One region of the Vibrio sp. Isolate22 genome, then DNA from elsewhere that is predicted to be linked to it. Evidence: predicted binding sites of a transcription regulator. Region 1 holds the regulator's gene; each other region holds the start of a gene.
The links. Region 1 encodes PurR, which represses purine synthesis genes. Its sites were predicted from a motif close to TNANGNAAACGTTTNCNTNA; they were not measured.

Region 1 (4,217 bases):
AGAGTTTAGTCACCAGCAAACATGTAACCTTCACCGTGCACTGTCACAAAAATTTGTGGGTTCTTAGGGTCGAACTCCATTTTTGCGCGCATACGTCGAATTAGTACATCAATAGTACGGTCATTCGGCGCGTCAACACGGTGGCTGATCATATTAAGAATACGTTCGCGGCTCAATACCTGATTAGGGTAAGAAGACAGTGCAACCAATAATTCATATTCAGCTTTCGTCAGTTTTACCGGCTCACCGTTTTTGCTTAACGCACGACGAGGGATATCAAATGTCCATTCACCAAAACGAACCACTGACTCATCTTGTGACTCTTCAGCCTCACCTGCTGTCGTTTTACGAGCAGCAGAAATGCGCCAAAGTAGATTTTTAACTCGAACTAATAACTCGCGAAGTTCGAAAGGTTTAGTAACGTAATCGTCAGCGCCCATTTCAAGGCCAACAATTTTGTCGATGCTATCCGTGCGTCCAGTAACCAAAATAATTCCAATGTCAGATTGACTGCGTAATTCGCGAGTTAGCATCAATCCATCTTCGCCTGGTAAGTTGATGTCCAGCATAATGAGGTCAACGTTGTTTTCTTCTAACACGCTTCTCATTTGAGCACCGCTTTCGGCCTCGCTCACTGTGTAACCTTCGTTCTGGAAATAACCAACCAGTTTACTACGGGTCACCACATCATCTTCTACGACTAATACGTGATAGCTCATCTACACCACTTTTCTTATTTAATAGTTTCGGTGACTATTCTATTCATAACTAGTAACAATTCTAGTGGTACTGAAGATAAATGCCAGAAACATGGATTTTTTTTGATACAAGACAATCTTAAACCTTGCTATTTGTCGTCTAGCACAATTCAATATAGGCATTACTACTAACGAGTAACTTTGCATTTCGCAAATAACCTCGTCATCAGCCTTGGTGTGCGAAAAGACACCACAAGACTAAATCAGGATCTATGTAATGAAAGATACGAAAACGTTCAATGAGCAAAGAGCAGAAATTTACTGGTGGCTATCAAGCTTATTCGCCAAAGAGCTCACTCAAGACGAACTTGACCACTACCATTCTGTTGAAATTCGTTCTTTCTTAACTGGTTTAGGCGAAAATGAAACTCTAAAGCCTGCTATTGATAAGTTGGTTGATGCACTGAACCGCCTACAAACTCGCGAAGATGCACAACTAGAACTGTCTGCTGACTTTTGCGACCTTTTCCTAAAGACAGATAAGCATGGCGCCCTTCCTTATGCCTCAATGTACATCGGTGAAACTGGCCTATTAAACGATAAACCAGCGAAAAAGATGGAAGAGATCATGGCTAAGCACAACCTAGTGGTTAACCAAGATCTAAAAGAACCAGCAGACCACATCGCTATCGAACTCGACTTCTTAGGAAACCTAATCATTCGCTCTAATGAAACAGAATCAGAAGAAGAACTAGAAAAATCGTTCGAAGTTCAGCAACAATTTATCGAGCAACAGCTATTAACTTGGATCCCGAAATTCAACGTTAAGTGTCACGATGTTGATGAATTCGGTTTCTACGCTGCTGTCTCTTCTCTGCTAATGGCTTTCTGTCAATTAGATGCTCAATATTTAGCTGGTGAATAAGGTTAACTGATGACTAGGTAAATAAATTCCGTAGAATGTGACAATTCACCCGGATTTCTGGGTGAATTGTATTGCGAGTATTTTCTAGTCAGTCTAGAATTGTGACCGCAAACGATAAAATATGAAACATTCACGAAATGCTATGCTTATTAAGTTCAGAGCATTTCGGTGTTAAAACAAGCCGCTCACTAGCGGTTTTTTGTTTTTTAACACTTTAGTACCCAAAGAGCCCTACAAATTTAAGCTCTTAGTTAGGTAGCTTAACGGCTACTTCACTCCGTACTTTGGGGAAAGTAGCTTCTAATAGGATAAAACCATGGCCACTATAAAAGATGTCGCTCGCTTAGCAGGCGTATCAACCACAACCGTTTCTCACGTAATCAACAAAACACGTTTTGTTGCAGAAGCGACTCAAGAAAAAGTAAATAAAGCGGTAGACGAATTAAACTATGCACCAAGTGCTGTTGCTCGTAGTTTGAAGTGTAATTCAACACGAACTATCGGCATGCTAGTGACTCAATCAACAAACCTATTCTTCTCTGAAGTTATCGATGGTGTTGAGAGCTACTGCTACCGTCAAGGTTACACTTTGATCCTGTGTAACACTGGTGGTATCTATGAGAAGCAACGTGACTACATTCGAATGCTTGCAGAGAAACGTGTAGATGGCATCTTAGTTATGTGTTCAGACCTAACAGAAGAACTGAGAGAGATGTTAGATCGTCATGCTGACATCCCTAAAGTAGTCATGGATTGGGGCCCAGAGAGTTCTCAAGCAGATAAAATCATTGATAACTCTGAAGAAGGCGGCTACCTAGCGACTAAATACCTAATCGACCGCGGTCACTCAAAGATTGCTTGTTTAAGTGGCCACTTAGACAAAGCAGCCTGTGTTGAACGTATCGCTGGTTACAAGCGCGCTCTAGAAGAAGCAAACATCACTGCAAGTGACGATATGATCATCGAAGGTAACTTCGAGTGTGATACAGCAGTACTTGCGGCAGACAAAATTGTTGAGATGGAAGAGCGCCCTACGGCAGTATTCTGCTTTAACGATACGATGGCACTCGGCTTAATGAGTCGCTTACAGCAAAAAGGCATCCGTATCCCAGAAGATATCTCTATCATTGGCTACGATAACATCGAATTGGCGGAGTACTTCTCTCCACCATTGACCACCGTTCACCAACCGAAGCGTCGTGTCGGCAAGAACGCATTCGAAATTCTGCTTGAGCGCATAAAAGACAAAGACCATGAAAAACGTGTCTTCGAAATGCACCCAGAAATTGTTGAACGTAGTACAGTTAAAACGTTAAATTAACTGATAAATTGAGTTTATTTTCATCAAGCGCACCTTTGGGGGCGCTTTTTTTATCAGCAGACAAAATAAACCTAGTTTCATATAATAAAGATCATTAATTGAAGCAATATCACATTTTGAAATATCAAGTGTGAGCCTCATTCAACAAAAACTTTATTCTATTCAATCAGTCACGCACAGGGCAAATCACTTGAAAAGGTGAGACGCAAAGCTTCCGGCCTAAACCACTCGTTGGTATGGTAGCGGGGTTACCGATGGCAAAATGCAGTAACTACTAATAATTTAGTAATTTACGGCTTATTGACAATGTAATTGCAACATTTTGCTAATCTCTCGGACCTGCTTATTTGGTGGCGTAGTTCAAATACACCGAGATAAATAACATGGATAAACCGATACTAAAGGACTCAATGAAGTTATTTGAGCCCCTAGGAAAAATAAAATCACGCTCAATGTTTGGTGGATTCGGTCTTTTTGCTGATGACACTATGTTTGCTCTGGTTGTTAATGACCAGTTGCACATACGAGCAGACAAAGGCACAACAAAACAGTTCGAGCAACAAGGGTTTCAACCGTACGTCTACAAAAAACGTGGTTTCCCTGTCGTAACTAAATACTTCGCTTTACCAGAAGGCCTGTGGCAAGACCAAGAGAAAATCTTACAACTTGCAACTACGTCTCTGGGTTTTGCAAAAGAAGAGAAAGCTGAACAGTCCGCTGCTAAGCCTACTCGACTGAAAGACCTCCCTAACCTTCGACTTGCCACTGAGCGCATGTTGAAGAAGGCCGGGATTGATTCCGTAGAACGTTTATATGAATCTGGCTCTGTAAACGCATTTAATGCCATCAAGGAATCTCATACGTCCTCTGTCAGTATTGAACTGCTTTGGGCATTAGAAGGAGCGATCAATGGCACGCATTGGTCGGTTATTCCACAGCAACGTCGCGAAGAGCTTATCAGTCGCGTCAATTAACATTGTCAGTACACCCTTTTTTATACAACTAAGCCGCATTTCTGCGGCTTTTTTTTCGATTAGTAACATTAGATAGTTTGCTGTTTTAGCACCCTATCAACATCCTAGAAAGATGGGCGATAATTATACTTAAAGTCGACTTTGACCATCGGAACGAAGTTAATCTCTCCAGATGAGTTCATGATTTCTTTGACTTTGATGCTCCCGTTTCTGATTTCAAACGAACGCACGTCCACCTTTTCAGAAGCTTGAGGTAGGATTTTGCTGAGTTCATAGGAACCCTTGCCGTTTATCTCCAT
Region 2 (4,217 bases), on a different contig from region 1:
AACAAATTGGCTTTGGAATGGTTTATCAAAGCCGCATTGCAAGGGAACAAGCGAGCGACAGTAGAAATCGCCAAGCTTTACGAATCTTCCCCAGAACAAGCGCTACTCAGCCCGCTAGACGCGGCACAACTTTGGTATGAAGCAGCATTACCAGACAACCCAGACGCAGAAGATGGCTACAACCGTGTTCTTGAAGCACAGTTCAATCAACAACGTGCAAAACAGATCTCTTCAATCGAGCAGCTCGACGAGGGTATCGGCTCTGAAGTAGAAAACAGTCAGAGATTGTCTCAGCAAATACAATCTAACCAAGTGCAGTCTAACCTATCCAGTTCTAACCTAAGTGGCTCTGACTATATGATTGGTACGGCATTGGCGTTACTGATTGTTATCGTGAGTATCGGCGCGACTCTAGTGATCTCGCGAAAAAGAGAGATTCTGAAATCCAGTGACTTGGGAACGCAGAAGCAGGAGCTCGAAACTCAACTGAGCGAGAAGAACCGCACCATTAAGCAGCAAAAGCGTCAACTGCAGACCATGTTCAACGAATTAAAGAAACAAAAAGGCCAAAAAAGTTCGAACAGTTTACAGCTAGCCTGTGCGCTATTTGGCTACACGCCGAGCTCTATTCCTAACCAGAAAAGCATTAAGGTGAGATATAAACAACTATCAAAAATTTATCACCCTGATGGTCAAGGATGTGATGAAGAAATGAAACGTTTGAACAGCGCGCTAAAAACCATCTTACAAAGTGTTACGAAATCGTAAACAATTACACACCTTTATCTTTCCATCTCACAGAGATATCGATTTTATTGGTGTTGCAATCGATCACCTTCTCAAAAACGAGTAACAAACTATTAACCAATAGGTCTCTGTTGTGTCATAATTTGCGCCGAAAATACACCTGACTTAAACAGGTGAGGAGAGAATATGTTCACAATAGAAGGCGTTTGTGATTGGTGCAAAAAGCCAAGCCTAGTAAAAAAGCACGACTACCTAGATGGTAAGTGCCATCATGCATGTAAAGACTGCAATGATATCGCGACCATGGATGTTCGCCAGTTCAATATTGGTGAGATGGAAATGAGAGCAAAACTCTCCCAAGCAACACTGAGATAAGTTACACCGTTGAAATATAAGAAAGCGCCTTAGGCGCTTTTTTTGTGCCCAGCGTTTATCTTCTTATCTTCTTATCTTCTTATCTTCTTATCTTCTTATCTTCTTATCTTCTTATCTTCTTATCTTCTATACAGGTGTATACAGTGGTTTTGACAGAAAACTACTGTATACACCTGTATAAAGCTCACATTTTTTCCATTTCTGAGACAAAATAGCAAAATCATTCAAATTTAATTTATCTAATAATTTCAATGCCTTAATTGCAAAAATCTAATTTCAACATAAGAAATCGTCCAATAATCCCGCAAAAAACGCTTGATCTTATAAGCAACAAAAACTACTGTATACACATACAGCATGTATATAAGGGCAGCAAAATGATTCAAGCACACGTTAAAGCACAACACTCTAGCCCGCTAATTCACGGCGCATTTGCATCAGCTTCTCGCTCAGCTCATCATTCATCTGATGAAGCGTTATTTGCAAAAATGGCGTTGCTGTCCAATCAACATCAATGGCTACTATTTACGGCGCAAACACCAAGACCATCCGCTAAGCAACTGCAGAAACATAACGTATGCTGCGACCGCGTTATTCATATGAAAGCTTCTCACCAAATGACCGAAGCTGAAACAGTAGAGAAAGCGATCCGCTCTAAGAATGCGAGTGCGATCGTTGCTAGCGCATCGATTGATCAATTTAGCCAACAGTACTTAAGAACATTAGGTTTGCGTTTCCAGTGTGAGGTTTTCTTCATGGATGCCAACTCAGAGCGCATTCACTAAGCAACATCGCTCAACTAGATAGCCCAGTAATATAGTCCAAATATACTGCCTTCCCCTGCCCTACGATTCGCCTTAAATTTGGTGGATAGTTAGGCAGGGGTTTTTATTTGATCAGCAGATTTAGCAAACGTTTGCTTTTTCTCTGGAAGCAAACGTTAGATTGGGTATAATGCCCGTCTAATCATGTGCACATTGCACTTCTCTGTATGACGTTTGATAAAAGATAGGAATGTCTAAATGAGCCTCGCTGATCAAGTTCTTGCCGTAAATGATGACCTCCCAATCCGCACTGATAAACCTGTCCACAGTGGCAAGGTTCGTTCGGTTTACTGGTTAACTGAAGAAGATAGCCAACGACTAATTAAAGAGAAAGGCTACGACGTAGCACCTGATGCTCCTTTAGCTATCATGGTGATCAGTGACCGTATCTCTGCGTTTGATTGTATCTGGCGTGGTGAAGGCAACCTGAAAGGTGTTCCTGGTAAAGGCGCAGCGCTTAATGCTATCTCTAACCATTGGTTCAAGCTTTTTAAAGACAACGGTCTTGCTGACAGCCACATTCTTGATATCCCTCACCCATTCGTATGGATTGTACAAAAAGCTCGCCCAGTAATGATTGAAGCGATTTGTCGCCAATACATCACAGGTTCTATGTGGCGTGCGTACGCAAATGGTGAGCGTGAATTCTGTGGTATCGAAATGCCAGAAGGTCTAGAGAAAGATAAAAAACTACCAGAGCTTCTTATCACTCCTTCAACTAAAGGTATTCTGAAAGGCATTCCTGGTGTACCAGAAGCGGACGATGTAAACATCACGCGTCAGAACATCCAAGATAACTTTGCAGCATTTAACTTCTCACAAGAGAGCGATATCGCGCACTATGAGAAGCTATTGAAAGAAGGCTTTAACGTCATCAGTGACGCTTTAGAGAAAGTCGATCAAACCTTCGTGGATACCAAGTTTGAGTTTGGCTACGTGAACGATGCACAAGGTAACGAGAAGCTTATCTACATGGACGAAGTGGGCACACCTGACTCATCTCGTATCTGGGATACAGAGCAATACAACAATGGCAACATCGTTGAAAACTCAAAAGAAGGCTTCCGTCAGTTCCTACTTAACTACTTCCCTGACGCTGATATTCTACTGAACAAAGAGCGTATGCCAGAGCGTGAAGCGCTAGCGCGTGACAATGAATTGCCATTGGATGCACTGATGTCTCTTTCTCGCACTTACCTTGATATCGCAGCAAAGATTACCGGCGCTGAGATTGTACTGAGCGAAAACCCTAAACAAGAGATCATCGACGTATTGCGTGCTGACTACGGGCTGATCGACTAATCATCTTGTCGATTTAAACACCGTCACAATACAAAAAGGGCCTCAATATTGAGGCCCTTTTTACATATAATTTCAGTCTTGTTTGAGCATTGCTCTCACTGGTACAAGGCTTACAGTCGAATAGTAAATTCTTCTCCAGTATTACCTGCAATCACTAAATGACTACGCGATTCGATGTATTCGATCTGCTCTTCTTCAAGAGAATATGGCATCACTACTTTAAGCTCATTGATGCCTTCTAATTTGGCAAGCTTAAGCAAAGTAACGATGTTCGATTCATCACTTTTACGTGTAGACATCGATTTTAGTGCCATTTGCCATAAGCGATCTTCTGGGCTTGCTAGCTCTTTGATGCTGTCTCGCCAAACGGTACTGAACACTGGAGCGATAGTGGTAAGTGCTTCCAAAAAAGTCCATTTTTTACTGCACGAGGCGCCAAGAAAAGTTGTGTAATCAAACTCTACACGCGTCTCTTTCTGATTATCCATGATGTCCCCCGACACTTTGGCAACACAATATACTCAATATCTATCAACTCTTTCTTTATAGCAATAGGATATAGAAGAATGGTCTTTTATGACCTTTTGATTGGTTAAAATGGCATATAAAAATCAAATTTGTAACATAATCACCACTGAAAAATCATATATGCGCCTATTTGATTAATATTTTGAAGATAAAACTTATCTATCTATTTTATATCAATAATTCGGCTCGCCTTTTTGTACTGAATACGCCAGCCAGACCAAGTCGGTAACTCCCATCGTTTCGGCGGCGATTTTCTACTACCCGACTGATAATGAACGTAAACCAGCTTTCTTCCGACAAGGTACTCAACCTCCAAGTTCAAGTCAGCAAGAGTGAGTGAGAACGGGTACTTTTCAGCGAACTCTGTGTATAGCCAACTAGGGATACCTTCAAAAGGAATGTCCGAGGCATCAAACATTTCAAGCTCAGTGACATCAGTAA
Region 3 (4,217 bases), on a different contig from region 1:
AACCAATAGCCAGAGTCAGCCCAAGCGCTGACAACACATGACCGGTAGGGTCAGCAGAAGAGACAATATATTCATAAACCAGAACGGCAAACAGAGCGCCAATGGGATCAATCACAATCCCTTCCCATCGTAAAATGCTGCCAAGAGAAGCTTTGGGCTGAATACTACGCAGCATGGGCACAATTACTGTCGGCCCCGTCACCACCACCAAGGCACCGAATAGCGCCGCTAATGGCCAACTAAAGTTAACAAAGTAGTAAGCACCGACCACAATACACGCCCATGTAATCAGCATGCCGACACTTACTAGATGAGTCACCATACGACCATGGCCTCTGATCTCCTTGAAGTTAAGAGTCAATGCGCCTTCAAACAGAATGATAGCAACACCTAGTGAAATTAGTGGGAATAGAACATCACCGAAAATAACATCTGGGTTAAGGACATTTAAGCCGGGACCCAATAACAGGCCGACGATAAGAAGAGGGAGAATAGCGGGAAGGCGCAAACGCCAGCCAAGCAACTGACAAGCTAAAGACAAGAGTCCAATTAACGCCAAAGAAGAAGTAATCGACAAATCCATTTATGCCCCTAAATAATTGGTGCCACACCCTGTGGTCCAAATCTGTTTACTGAAACAAGAAAGCCTACGTCATTAAACTATAGGCTCTCTTTTTCATACTAACCGAATATTATTGTGATTAATCAGTCACTTTACTATAGGGGAAATAAAGTGACTGACTCGTTCACTCGGTACTTATCATCTAGCTAGAGTGAAAGTACCACGCCAGCGATCGCTGCACTCATTAGGTTAGCAAACACACCTGCACAAATCGCTTTAAAGCCGTATTGTGAGATGAAAGAGCGACGCTCTGGTACCAAGCTACCTAGACCACCAATCAAAATCGCCATTGTTGAAATGTTAGCAAAGCCACACAGTGCGAAGGTAACGATCGCTTGTGAGTGCTCGCTTAGTACCTCTTTAGCATCCATTAACTGGATGAAAGCGACAAATTCGTTCACAACAATCTTGTTACCGATCAGTGAACCTGCCACAACAGCTTCAGACCACGGCACACCGATCAGCCATGCAACGGGTGCGAACACATAACCTAGGAGAAGTTCGAAGCTTAGGTTTACGCCAAACCAACCACCAACAATACCTAGCAAGCCATTCAGCATTGCAATCACACTGATAAAGGCAAGAAGTGTCGCACCCACCGCAACGGCAATACGAAGTCCAGACATAGCCCCATCTGCCATTGCCTCAACTACGTTTGTTGCTCGTGGAATTTCAACATCAGACTCAATGTTTTCTTGAACATCGTCAGCACTGCCAGGCACTAGGATTTTAGCCATTAACAGACCTGCCGGTGCAGACATAAATGCCGCGGCAATCAGGTAGTTTAGGTCTACACCTAGCGATGCATAACCAACAAGCGTGCCACCCGCTACAGACGCCAAACCACACACCATCACTGCGAACAGTTGCGAGTCCGTCATATGTTTCAAGTAAGGCTTAACCACCAATGGTGCTTCAATCATGCCAACGAAGATATTTGCAGTTGCAGACAGTGATTCAGCACGGCCTGTGCCCAAGAACTTCTGCAGCGCACCACCGATAAGGTTGATCACTTTTGGCATAAAGCCGATGTGGTACAAACCAGAGATAAGCGCCGAGAAAAAGATAATGATGCCCAGAACATTAATCGCGAAAACGAAACCGTTGTTCGTAAGGCCACCAAATAGGAAGTTAATCCCTTCTTGACCGTAGTTGATCAAGCTAGATACCGCACCTGTGGCTGCATTCAACGCTTCTTTACCCATTGGTACATACAGAACCAATAGCGCGAATGAGATTTGTAGTAAGAAAGCCAAAGAGACTGTTCTTAGTGGAATATTTTTTCTGTCCGTAGATAGTAACCAAGCGGCAACTAAAATAGTAATAATTCCAAGTAGCGAAGCCATGTGCGTCAACCTAAAAGTTGTAGTTAGGAAAGGCGACGCATTCTATAGAGGAAATCGTTTGCGGCAAGCGGCGGTTGTTAATGTGATGTTGGGGTAATCACCTTTGAGTAATGGTTTTAATTAAGTCATTGAATTTTAATAATTAACTTTGATTAAAAAGCACACTTTTTCCATATGGAAATTATATTTATAGATTTGGAAACAGTTAACGATGCAGTTCAACGCACGTTTTTAGGTTTTCATCCCAGTACGTCGGCGATCCAATATGATCTTTGATGAACTCAATCACCGCAGAAAGCTTCTTCGGCATGTTCTTTCGACTCGGATATACAGCATAGAACGGCATCAGCTGACTCGCTCTCCATTCCGGCAAAACTTGGATTAACTTGCCCGTTCTGAACTCTTCCTTCACTAAGTAAGTGGCTAAGTAAGCCACGCCCCACCCTGATACCGCAGCGTCTCGAACGGCCTCAGCTAAATCCACCGAGTAATCCCCAGCTACTTTTACACTGAGGTTCTCTTGCCCATTATCGAACGCCCACGACGTGTAGTCTCGCTCTCGGCTACGATAGATAAGGCAGTTGTGGTCAATCAGATCCGACGGTACGTGCGGTGTCCCGGCTTTAATCAGGTAATCAGGCGATGCGGCTACCACAAACTGACTATCTGCTAATCGCTGCGCAATGTACCCTTCAGGTAAGTCTTCGTTATTGGTGATCCAAAGATCCAGACGCTCTTCAATCATGTCCACTTTGTAATCGAACAGGTGGACTTCGATTCTCAACTGAGGATACAACTGCCTGAGCTCATCTATCGCAGGAATAATATGTAAGGTGCCAAATGACTGCGACAGCCCAACACGCAGTATTCCAGAGATATCGTCACGCTGGCTATCCATATCCATTTGAGCCGCTTTTACCGTGTTAAACAGTTGCTCACAGTGCTGATAGAAGACTTCCCCTGCTTCCGTTAGCGTGAGGCTACGTGTGGTGCGTTGTACCAATTTGATACCAATAGAGTCTTCAAGCAAAGCAACTTGTTTACTGATATGAGACACCGAGACGTTCAAGCTTTTCGCAGCACTAGTAAAGCCATCGTGCTTAATTAATGCATGGAATATCACCATCTGTGCAGCTCTATCTGTTAGCACAAGACCACCTTCTTAAAACTCTAAAATATAAAATCAAAAAGGACTCCGAAGAGTCCTTTAGTTCGTTCTGCCTATGGTAGGCCAAATGCCATCAAAGCAAGCTCTACCAATGAATATAATTAGGTCTACTAATCAAACTTGATTCTGTCTGCTAGATGACTAACAGCCAAAGCAAAGTAGTAAGAACGATTCCACTTCATTAACACATTGTAGTTATTGTAAACGAGGTAAGAACGGCCCGCTTCGTCATCTGGCATGATTAACCAAGCTTTAATGTCTTCATCAAGGTTTGGCAGTGGACGGTCGTCATAACGCTTAATACCCAGTTCAGACCACTCTTTTAGGTATTTCGCTTTGTCTTCAGAGCGTCCTTGTAAATCAATAGACACCGTTGACGGTACGTGAACCTGGCGGCCCCAAGTGTACTTATCATCCCAACCGGATTGGCTCAGATAATTCGCCGCCGAGGCAAATACATCTTCTTCCGTACCCCAGATATCTTTCTTACCATCGCCATTGCCATCAGCGGCATACGCTAAGAATGAGCTAGGCATAAACTGAGGTTGGCCCATAGCACCAGCCCAAGAGCCTTTCATCTCTTTCGGGGTGATATGTCCTTGGTCAAGAATAGTCAACGCCGCCATCGCTTCACTGCGGAAAAACGCTTCTCTGCGCCCTTCGTAAGCCATCGTAGTTAAAGCATCGATAACGCTGTAATTACCGGTGAATTTACCGAAATTACTCTCAACGCCCCATAAAGCGACAATGAATCGAGGCTGAACGCCATATTCATCACCAATGCGCTTTAAGGCTTTGTAATGCTTCTTATACAGTGATCTTGCTTGCTTCACTTTCCAATCTGGCACTGCTCGTGGAATGTACTCATCCAGAGTCAGTTTCTTTTCAGGTTGGTTTTTATCCGCTTTGACCGCTCTTGGCTTAAACGTCACACCATCAAAGGCTTCATCAATGATCGCTTCAGAAATGCCTTCTTCACGGCCTTGTTGCTTTAGTTTTTCTACATATTGCTCGAAACTCAGTTCTTGAGCCTGTACTGAACCAATGGTCAGGCTATTACCTAAAAGTAATGCCGACACCG
Region 4 (4,217 bases), on a different contig from region 1:
CAGATACAGCCAGACGCTTATACTCGATGCCTTCCAGCATCAGGGTTTCATCTCGACCTGAGTTATCAATGATCACGCGGTCAATTAATACGGCTTTAAGTTTGGCTCTGGTGCCTTCTATCTGTTCATTAATCCCGTAAGTCGCTTGCGTACCACGGTTGGCAATCACCGCTAAGCTCAATTCTGGGTTAGAACTGGCAACCGCACCCACTAACACTAAGTTAAGGCGAGTCTTAGGCGCATCCTGAATCACTTGTTGTTCAACCACTGCAGGCTTGCTTGGGTTGTAAGCGCCAAACATGTTGCTCTTTTGCAAAGAAGAGATGTCTAAGGTTGATTGAGGAGTCGCAGACGATGAAACTGTTGCTTTCCAAGGCACGACGGTTTGCTCAGCCGGTTCAATAAACCAGACAAGCTGCCCTAAAATCCATGCAGAGGCTGCAATAAGCACACAACAAATAGCGAGGCTCAGTTTCTGCTGAAGCACAAATCCATTATCTAATAAGCGGCTCAGCAGCGGGGAATTCCCCATACGACTTTTGAGCTCTAAAAAGTTCACTTTAACTGACCCATCCATAACTAAGAAAACTGTAACTTACTAAACTTTCAGCTTTTTATGCTTAAATTCTGTCCATGCTTTTTTGAAAGCATAATATCTCAAACTATATCATAGACAATCTATAAATCTTCATTACCTAAGCTATTTTGTAATCTTCCTTGAAAAAAAAGCACGTTGCCTCCACATAAGCTTCTAACAAATGCGATAAGCATCATCAAATAAAACAAGTCGCATAGTGTTGATAACTGTTCAATGCTACTCACTTCTCACTAAAAAGGCACAGCCTATATGAAAACTTCTAATGAAGCTGTCAGACTCGATAAATGGTTGTGGGCAGCGCGCTTTTACAAAACTCGCTCTATTGCTCGCAATATGGTCGATGGTGGTAAAGTCCACTATAATGGTCAGCGCAGCAAGCCAAGTAAGATTGTCGAACTTGGGGCAGTTATTACACTGCGCCAAGGTAATGAAGAAAAGACGGTAACGATCGAGAAAATTTCAGCCCACCGTGGCGGAGCGCCGATCGCTCAAACCCTCTATGAAGAAACCACCGAGAGCTTGGCAAAACGAGAAGAGTTTGCGAAACAACGCAAGCTACACGCACACAACCCAGCTCCAGAGCGTCGCCCTGATAAAAAGCAACGTCGTGACATCATCAAGTTCAAGCATCAATAAGCTAGAAGGAATAGCCAAATGGCAAACAATGTTTTAAATCGCTACCTATTTGAAGACCTATCAGTACGTGGTGAATTGGTACAAATGGATGAAGCGTACCAACAGATTATTTCTAGCAAGGAATACCCAGCTCCAGTACAAAAGCTGCTGGGTGAGCTATTGGTTTCAACCACGCTACTGACTGCGACCCTAAAATTTGAAGGCTCTATCACTATGCAGCTGCAAGGTGATGGCCCAGTATCTCTAGCAGTTATCAATGGCGACCATAACCAAAAGATCCGTGGTGTTGCTCGTTTTGAAGGTGATATTGCCGACGATGCTGGCCTACACGACCTAATGGGCAAAGGCCACCTAGTGATCACTATCGATCCTAAGAAAGGCGAACGCTACCAAGGTATCGTTGGTCTTGAAGGCGACACACTAGCTCAAGTACTTGAAGGTTACTTCGCGAACTCTGAGCAGCTTAAGACTCGTCTATGGCTACGCACTGGTGAGCACGAAGGCAAAGCACACGCTGCTGGTATGTTGCTACAAGTTATGCCTGACGGCACTGGTACTCCAAATGACTTTGAGCACCTAGAGCAGCTAACAGACACAGTGAAAAACGAAGAGCTATTCTCTCTAGAAGCAAACGAACTGCTTTACCGTTTGTACAACCAAGAGAAAGTACAACTTTTCACACCACAGCCAGTTGAATTCTTCTGTGGTTGTTCTCGTGAACGCAGCGCTGCAGCAATCATTACCATTGCTCAAGAAGAGATTTACGACATCCTAAGCACTGAAGGTAGCGTCGCTCTTCACTGTGATTACTGTGGTACGAACTACTCGTTCGACAAGAACGATGTTGATGCACTGTATGCAGAAGCAGCAGATAAAGGCAGCAATACGGTTCATTAATTTACGTCGTACCAAAAACACGTAATTTACCCCAAAAAGGTCAGCACTAAGCTGGCCTTTTTTGTGATCAAAATAGCGCAAACTTCGTAACATCTCGTAATAAAATCACTGCTTAATTTTAATCAATTAATAATGTTCCCGCCCCTAGCGCAAAGGTTTGCGTACAGGATAGACTAGTTAGGCCAATATGTGACGAGACACTTAAAACCCCACGGTTAATATGGATATTTTTTGAGCTGTATCCCTGTTTCCCCCGAGTCTCGTTGCTAGCATGGTGAGCAGATAACAATAAAAAATTAATACAAAATCCCTACAAAATATCCTACAAGGAGCACCTATGACCGTTATGGAACATACTAAGGCTGCACAAATTGATCTAACTAAGCACGGACTTACTGGCGTTACCGAAGTTCTTCGCAATCCTAGCTATGAGCAGTTATTCGTTGAAGAAACACTGCCAGGTTTGGAAGGCTACGAAAAAGGCGTAGTAACGGAACTAGGTGCTGTTGCTGTTGACACTGGTATCTTTACTGGCCGCTCACCGAAAGATAAGTACATTGTTAAAGATGACACGACCCGCGATACCATGTGGTGGTCAGATCAAGGCAAAAACGATAACAAACCGATCACAACTGAAGTATGGAATGAGCTGAAAGAGCTTGTAACAACTCAGCTATCTGGCAAGCGCCTGTTTGTCATCGACGGTTACTGTGGTGCTAACCCTGATACACGCTTAAGTGTACGTATTATCACTGAAGTCGCGTGGCAAGCGCACTTCGTTAAGAACATGTTCATTCGTCCTACCGACGAAGAGCTAGCAACGTTCGAACCTGATTTCGTGGTAATGAACGGTGCTAAAACAACTAACCCTAACTGGGAAAAACAGGGCCTAAACTCTGAGAACTTCGTAGCATTCAACCTAACAGAGCGTGTTCAAATCATCGGTGGTACTTGGTACGGCGGTGAGATGAAGAAAGGCATGTTCGCAATGATGAACTACCTACTTCCTCTGCAAGGTATCGCTTCAATGCACTGTAGTGCAAACGTCGGCGAAAAAGGTGATGTAGCGGTATTCTTCGGTCTATCTGGTACAGGTAAAACAACGCTATCAACAGACCCTAAACGTGAACTAATCGGTGACGATGAGCACGGCTGGGATGACGACGGTATCTTCAACTTTGAAGGCGGTTGTTACGCGAAGACGATCCGTCTATCTAAGGAAGCAGAACCAGAAATCTACAATGCAATCCGTCGTGATGCACTGTTAGAAAACGTAACGGTTCGTGGCGATGGTTCTATCGATTTTGATGACGGTTCTAAAACAGAAAACACTCGTGTTTCTTACCCGATTCACCACATCGACAACATCGTTAAGCCAGTATCAAAAGCAGGTCACGCTCAAAAGGTTATCTTCCTGACTGCTGATGCATTTGGTGTATTACCACCAGTTTCTAAACTGACTCCAGAGCAAACGAAGTACCACTTCCTATCTGGTTTCACAGCGAAACTAGCAGGTACAGAGCGCGGTATCACAGAGCCGACTCCAACCTTCTCTGCAGCATTTGGCGCGGCGTTCCTAACGCTTCACCCAACTCAGTACGCTGAAGTACTTGTGAAACGCATGGAAGCAGCAGGCGCTGAAGCTTACCTAGTAAACACAGGTTGGAACGGTACTGGCAAACGTATCTCTATCCAAGATACGCGTGGCATCATCGACGCTATCCTAGATGGTTCTATCGACAAGGCTGAGACTAAGGTTATCCCTATGTTCAACCTAGAAGTGCCTCTAGCGCTGCACGATGTTGACCCTGCGATCCTAGATCCACGCGACACGTACACAGACCCACTACAATGGGAAAGCAAAGCGAAAGATCTAGCAGAGCGCTTCATCAACAACTTTGATAAGTACACTGACAACGCTGAAGGTAAGTCACTGGTTGCGGCTGGTCCACAACTAAACTAATCCAAGCATCTGCTCGGGCTAAGCCAAAAGCGAACGCCCATTTAAAACGATATTTTTGTAGCAAGCCCCTCTTTTGAGGGGCTTTTTTGTTGATGCTTGTCCCTTTTTGTTCCACTCTGTTTT

Region 2: L1D55_RS14445 (phosphoribosylaminoimidazolesuccinocarboxamide synthase) is a predicted target of PurR. The motif match lies at 2,027-2,046, and genes of this name have one in related genera.
Region 3: L1D55_RS12100 (NupC/NupG family nucleoside CNT transporter) is a predicted target of PurR. The motif match lies at 2,015-2,034, and genes of this name have one in related genera.
Region 4: pckA (phosphoenolpyruvate carboxykinase (ATP)) is a predicted target of PurR. The motif match lies at 2,277-2,296, and genes of this name have one in related genera.

What each region holds. Positions count from the first base shown of each region.
Region 1 is NZ_JAKEUW010000030.1:48,447-52,663, reverse strand. Features, by position in the region: gene torR (two-component system response regulator TorR) at 6-719, opposite strand; gene torD (molecular chaperone TorD) at 976-1,623, shown strand; gene purR (HTH-type transcriptional repressor PurR) at 1,940-2,944, shown strand; cyclic di-GMP riboswitch class I at 3,115-3,200, shown strand; gene L1D55_RS16800 (TfoX/Sxy family DNA transformation protein) at 3,328-3,918, shown strand; gene L1D55_RS16795 (DUF3316 domain-containing protein) at 4,023-4,217, opposite strand, start outside.
Region 2 is NZ_JAKEUW010000023.1:4,310-8,526, reverse strand. Features, by position in the region: gene L1D55_RS14460 (J domain-containing protein) at 1-768, shown strand, start outside; gene L1D55_RS14455 (hypothetical protein) at 934-1,122, shown strand; gene L1D55_RS14450 (SulA-like leucine-rich domain-containing protein) at 1,500-1,907, shown strand; gene L1D55_RS14445 (phosphoribosylaminoimidazolesuccinocarboxamide synthase) at 2,145-3,248, shown strand; gene L1D55_RS14440 (hypothetical protein) at 3,359-3,736, opposite strand; gene L1D55_RS14435 (helicase-related protein) at 3,940-4,217, opposite strand, start outside.
Region 3 is NZ_JAKEUW010000017.1:40,902-45,118, forward strand. Features, by position in the region: gene L1D55_RS12095 (sodium:proton antiporter) at 1-583, opposite strand, end outside; gene L1D55_RS12100 (NupC/NupG family nucleoside CNT transporter) at 769-1,968, opposite strand; gene L1D55_RS12105 (LysR family transcriptional regulator) at 2,174-3,094, opposite strand; gene L1D55_RS12110 (lytic murein transglycosylase) at 3,247-4,217, opposite strand, start outside.
Region 4 is NZ_JAKEUW010000007.1:59,811-64,027, forward strand. Features, by position in the region: gene gspC (type II secretion system protein GspC) at 1-532, opposite strand, end outside; gene hslR (ribosome-associated heat shock protein Hsp15) at 848-1,234, shown strand; gene hslO (Hsp33 family molecular chaperone HslO) at 1,253-2,131, shown strand; gene pckA (phosphoenolpyruvate carboxykinase (ATP)) at 2,469-4,094, shown strand.